Regions from separate parts of the Vibrio sp. RC586 genome, predicted to be linked through region 2. Evidence: riboswitches for the same ligand, from Rfam matches in the RefSeq annotation. Region 2 holds a riboswitch; the other holds the start of a gene.
What was found. A riboswitch is a leader RNA that binds a small molecule or an ion and turns the genes downstream of it on or off. The one in region 2 is predicted to bind thiamine pyrophosphate.

Region 1 (3,119 bases), on a different contig from region 2:
TGGTGTTCGGGTTGTGTCGCCAGACGCATTGCCCGGTAGCTAAGTTCGGAATCGATAACCGCTGAAAGCATCTAAGCGGGAAGCGAGCCCTGAGATGAGTCTTCCCTGACAGTTTAACTGTCCTAAAGGGTTGTTCGAGACTAGAACGTTGATAGGCAGGGTGTGTAAGCGTTGTGAGGCGTTGAGCTAACCTGTACTAATTGCCCGTGAGGCTTAACCATACAACACCCAAGGGGTTTTGTAGTGGACTCAAAGCTAAGCGCATAAGAATGTGTGTGAGAACGAAGACAGCTTTCCAGATTATTCTCTAGAAATAGAGAGAAAGAATTTGCTTGGCGACCATAGCGTTTTGGACCCACCTGACTCCATCCCGAACTCAGAAGTGAAACGAAACAGCGTCGATGGTAGTGTGGGGTTTCCCCATGTGAGAGTAGAACATCGCCAGGCTTTAATTTAGCACCAAGCGCTAGCCAATGCGGAGCGGTAGTTCAGTTGGTTAGAATACCGGCCTGTCACGCCGGGGGTCGCGGGTTCGAGTCCCGTCCGCTCCGCCACTTATTCGAGCTTAAGCTCAAAAAATCCACAGGGGTGTAGCTCCAATTGGCAGAGCAGCGGATTCCAAATCCGCGTGTTGGGAGTTCGAATCTCTCCACCCCTGCCATATATTGAACCTCAGCAGCAATGCTGAGGTTTTTCTTTATCCGTGTTTTGACAAATTCCAGTCAAGTATCGTGATACGTGACGTATGTAACTTTTCTTATTTACCATCTCATGCATCCCTTCTTCCCCTATTTCTTCCTTTAATTAAATCTATTCTTACGCTGAAATATCGCACTTTATCTTTATGAATGTTTAAAATAGCTTCTCTAAATAATGGAGGAACAAGCATGTCGCTATCTATGTTGGGGTTTATTGCTTTGGGTGGGGCGATTGGTGCTTGTGCCCGTTTCTTAGTCTCTGAAATGTGCATTACTCTTTTTGGCCGAGGTTTCCCTGTGGGAACACTCACCGTGAATGTTGTTGGCTCATTCACTATGGGGGTTTTGATTGCTTGTGTTGAAAACGAGTGGTTAAGCCCTTACCCGTGGAAACAAGTGATTGGGCTCGGTTTTTTGGGGGCATTGACGACATTCTCTACGTTCTCAATGGATAATGTGCTGTTAATGCAGCAAGGAGCCTTTTTTAAGATGGGAGCGAATGTGCTGCTCAACGTGATTTTGAGTATTTCCGCTGCTTGGCTTGGGTTCTACTGGTTAATAAAAAGTTGATAAGTGAAACAGTCATTTTACTTGGTTAACCAATAACCTTTATCTATAATGCTTCCACTTGTCGGAGTGCCATTGGGCTGAGACCGTTTATTCGGGATCCGTTGAACCTGATCAGGTTAATACCTGCGAAGGGAACAAGAGAAGACTCTCTGGGTGAGCTATTATTTTTAGTAGCGATCTTACCTGTCGACTCACCTCTTATAGCATTTTTCCGTCAAGCATTTCTCCCTCTTATTAAAAAGGAAATGCTATGTCGAATCGTAAACAAGCAAGACTGGAAGCGAAACGTTTTATAGAAACTCTTTCAGTTGAACCCTATCCAAACTCTCAAAAGACATATTTCGTAGGATCTCGTGCGGATATTCGTGTGCCTGTGCGTGAAATTGCCCTTAGTAATACCTTGGTCGGTGGTAGCAAAGAGGCACCTATTTTTGAGCCTAACGAGCCGATCTGTGTCTACGACACCTCTGGTGTTTATACTGATCCTGAGCATGATATAGACCTCTATACAGGACTTCCTAAACTGAGAGAGTCATGGATTGAAGAGCGTCAGGATACCCAGATTCTATCTAATATGAGTTCTCATTTTGCTCGTGAGCGATTGGCCGATGAGACACTTGATGAGCTGCGCTATGGACATCTTCCTCGTATTCGACGGTCTGTAAAGCAGCGTCGAGTGACTCAGTTACATTACGCAAGACAGGGTATTGTTACACCTGAAATGGAGTTCGTTGCGATTAGAGAAAACTCTCGTCGCCTATCAAATCAAGCCCTCAGTTTAACTCAGCAACATGCAGGCCAGAATTTTGGAGCACACCTTCCTGATTTGATTACCCCTGAATTCGTACGTAATGAGGTTGCAGAAGGGCGTGCCATTATCCCATGCAATATTAATCATCCTGAATCCGAGCCGATGATCATTGGCCGTAATTTCTTGGTTAAGGTGAACGCGAATATTGGTAACTCTTCGGTCAGTTCATCTATCGAAGAGGAGGTGGAGAAACTGGTGTGGGCTACTCGCTGGGGTGCTGATACGGTCATGGATCTTTCTACTGGGCGGAATATTCACGAAACACGGGAATGGATTCTGCGCAATAGCCCTGTCCCTATTGGTACTGTACCTATGTATCAAGCACTAGAAAAAGTGAATGGCATAGCTGAAAATCTCACTTGGGAAGTCATGCGTGACACTTTGCTTGAGCAAGCCGAGCAAGGTGTGGACTATTTTACGATTCATGCCGGTTTGTTATTGCGTTATGTGCCGATGACGGCAAAACGCCTGACTGGGATTGTCTCTCGCGGTGGTTCTATCATTGCTAAATGGTGCCTTTCTCACCATAAGGAGAATTTCCTTTATACCCATTTTCGTGAAATCTGTGAGATTTGTGCGCAGTATGATGTGGCTCTATCTCTTGGAGATGGGCTTCGTCCAGGCTCGATTGCTGATGCTAACGATGAAGCACAATTTGCTGAGTTACGTACTCTTGGTGAGCTAGCCAAAATAGCTTGGGAATATGATGTTCAGGTCATGATTGAAGGCCCAGGACATGTGCCGATGCATTTGATTAAGGCGAATATGGATGAACAGCTTAAACACTGCCATGAGGCTCCTTTCTATACTCTTGGACCATTAACCACCGATATCGCTCCTGGTTATGATCACATTACCTCAGGTATTGGTGCGGCAATGATTGGTTGGTTTGGGTGTGCCATGCTCTGCTATGTAACGCCGAAAGAGCACTTGGGATTACCCAATAAAGAAGATGTTAAAACAGGCCTTATTACGTACAAGTTAGCTGCACATGCTGCTGATTTAGCAAAAGGGCATCCAGGGGCTCAGATTCGCGACAA
Region 2 (3,119 bases):
AAGTGGCTCACCTGCGTCCACGTACTAACGTGATCGGTGCCGTAGCACGCGTTCGTAACTGCTTGGCACAAGCCATTCACCGCTTCTACCACGAACAAGGTTACTTCTGGGTTTCTGCACCACTGATCACCGCTTCTGATGCAGAAGGTGCGGGTGAAATGTTCCGCGTATCAACGCTGGATATGGAAAACCTACCGCGTACTGATGCAGGTAAAGTGGATTACAACCAAGACTTCTTTGGTAAAGAAACGTTCCTTACTGTATCAGGCCAGCTCAACGCGGAAGCGTACGCTTGTGCAATCAGCAAAGTGTACACTTTCGGCCCAACGTTCCGTGCTGAGAACTCAAACACTAGCCGTCATTTGGCGGAATTCTGGATGGTCGAACCTGAAGTCGCGTTCGCGGATCTAAACACCGTAGCAAAACTGGCTGAAGACATGCTGAAGTATGTGTTCAAAGCGGTACTGGCTGAGCGTCGTGACGATCTTGAGTTCTTTAATGACCGCATCAACAACGAAGTGATTGCCCGTCTTGAACAGTTTGTAGATTCAGATTTTGCACAAGTGGATTACACCGATGCGATCGAAATTCTGAAAAACTGTGGCAAAACGTTTGAGTTCCCAGTTGAGTGGGGTATCGACTTAGCTTCTGAGCACGAGCGCTTCCTCGCAGAAGAACACTTCAAAGCGCCAGTGATCGTAAAGAACTATCCAAAAGACATCAAAGCGTTCTACATGCGTATGAACGAAGATGGCAAAACCGTTGCAGCGATGGACGTATTAGCTCCGGGCATTGGTGAAATCATTGGTGGTTCACAACGTGAAGAGCGTTTGGATGTTCTGGATGCACGTATGCGTGAATTTGGTATCGATCCTGAGCACATGGATTGGTATCGCGACTTACGCCGTTACGGCACAGTACCGCACGCAGGTTTTGGTCTAGGCTTCGAGCGTCTCGTGTCTTACGTCACTGGTATGGGCAACGTGCGTGATGTGATTCCATTCCCACGTACGCCACGCAGCGCAAGCTTCTAATTGCACTCTGTCGAATGCAAAAACCGTCTCTAGCGAGACGGTTTTTTTATACCCAAAACTCACTATTCTTCACGTTTATCCATTTGTAACGAATAAAAATGGTGTACTGGTCCATAACCCTGACCGATTTTCAGTTGATCAGCATGCAAGATCGCCTGATGGATATACTGCTTTGCTTTCTCAACCGCCTCTTTCAACGCATAACCTTGCGCAAGATAGGAGGCGATCGCCGATGAGAGTGAACACCCCGTACCATGTGTGTTTTGGGTGGCAATGCGTGGCGCGCGGAAAGGGTAGATATCGTTCGCTTCGATCAGCAAATCATCACTGTCCCTTTGCTGATGATTATGCCCCCCTTTGAGCAAGACGGCTTGAGCGTCTAACTGACTTAGTGCAACAATGCCCTGCTGTGGATTTTGTTGCCATTCTTGCTCTGTCATCCCCACTAAAACGGCCGCTTCCGGTAGATTAGGCGTGATGAGACTAGCAAGTGGCAACAGCTCATTTTTTAAGGTGATCACGGCATCTTCTGCGAGTAGATGATGCCCGCTGGTTGAAACCATCACCGGATCGAGCACAACCCATTGGGGTTGATATTGACGCAATTTTTTGGCAACCAGAGTGATGATTTGGGCATCCGCCAACATGCCAATTTTTACCGCCAAGACAGGAATATCACAGAAAATCGCCTCCAATTGCTGCTCAATAATCTCTAGAGGTAGAGGAAATACCGCTGAAACACCTTGCGTATTTTGCGCAGTAATCGCGGTAATCACCGAGCAAGCATAGCTTCCAGTTGCGGAAATGGCTTTGATATCGGCTTGAATCCCCGCTCCGCCGCCACTGTCTGATCCAGCAATGGTGAGCACTATAGGGGTAGGATTTGAAGAGATTAGTGGCATAAAGGCTCCTGTGAAAAACAGGAACTGATCCCAAACCGCAGATGAATGGCAAAACAATACGAGCTGTTGAGGATAGTTCCCTACGTCAGTTCTAACTGAATCAGGTTCAACGGGTCTCGCTACGCGATCTCAGCCTTCAATTCGCACTCTTTCATGCGCTCTCAGGCTCCCCGACTACGAGCGGCATCTTAACAGCATTTAATGCGGTGGACAGCGATTATTTCTCACTTTCAATAAAGTCGAGATCACGCCACATTTCCTCTAATTCCACTTCAGACGGCATTTCACTGTGCTCAATTTGGCGAATCACTCGACATGGATTCCCCACGGCAACGCAATCAGGCGGAATATCTCTTGTTACCACGCTTCCAGCACCAATGACACTGCGAGCACCAACGGTAACGCCATCAAGCACAATCGCGCCCGCGCCAAGCCACACGTTATCTTCAATCACAATCGGGTTGCCAGCCGCAATCGGTAACACACGCTGTGCAAGATCAAGTGGATGCCCAACGGTACTGATCACCACATTCGGTCCCATCTGCACATATTCACCAATCATCACTGGGGCAATATCCAAAATGATGACGTTGGTGTTTAAGAAACCACCACATTTGAAATGAATGTTATGGCCTAAATCGCAGAAAAACGGAGGCACTATCGTCACACCGTTTGCCGCACCCAAGAGCGAATTTAATATCACTTGCCGTTCAGCATGCTGGGCTGGACGTGTATGGTTGAAGTCATACAGCTTCTCTTTGACCTCCATTTGATAGGTAATCAAATCTCGGTTTATGGGTAACTGAACTGAAAAATCTTTCAAATCACGGCTCATGTGCTTCCTCATTTTCTGTTTACCTCTGACCATAAGCACTCAAATCGAATAGAAAAACCTCGTTGCATAAAGGTTGAGAGCCAAATAACACATTACATCAGGTAGTTAGCATTAAGGAGTGATACGACCACTCAAAAAATCATCTTTCAAAGGTGGTGATTACTTCATGATGCCTATAAGATTCGCAACTTTCATTAAAAATGATAATAAATCGCACTTGCTTTAATTAAGCAGTTTATACTTGAGTTGCTGTAACTTATTGACCTTTGGTACTACCGCTTGCTATGAAAAATACTATCCACAATATCAAACTCACATTTGGGCTTTATGCGCTCGCAGGAGCACTGT

Region 1: linked by a shared signal. The riboswitch ahead of thiC (phosphomethylpyrimidine synthase ThiC) and the one ahead of thiD (bifunctional hydroxymethylpyrimidine kinase/phosphomethylpyrimidine kinase) in region 2 are both predicted to bind thiamine pyrophosphate.

What each region holds. Positions count from the first base shown of each region.
Region 1 covers NZ_ADBD01000014.1:4,817-7,935, forward strand. Annotated here, with positions in the region: rRNA gene VOA_RS01145 (23S ribosomal RNA) at 1-221, shown strand, start outside; rRNA gene rrf (5S ribosomal RNA) at 332-447, shown strand; tRNA gene VOA_RS01135 (tRNA-Asp) at 478-554, shown strand; tRNA gene VOA_RS01130 (tRNA-Trp) at 585-661, shown strand; gene crcB (fluoride efflux transporter CrcB) at 888-1,268, shown strand; TPP riboswitch at 1,321-1,419, shown strand; gene thiC (phosphomethylpyrimidine synthase ThiC) at 1,519-3,119, shown strand, end outside.
Region 2 covers NZ_ADBD01000007.1:279,160-282,278, forward strand. Annotated here, with positions in the region: gene asnS (asparagine--tRNA ligase) at 1-1,034, shown strand, start outside; gene thiD (bifunctional hydroxymethylpyrimidine kinase/phosphomethylpyrimidine kinase) at 1,097-1,936, opposite strand; TPP riboswitch at 1,997-2,119, opposite strand; gene VOA_RS12835 (sugar O-acetyltransferase) at 2,154-2,771, opposite strand; gene VOA_RS12830 (HD domain-containing phosphohydrolase) at 3,056-3,119, shown strand, end outside.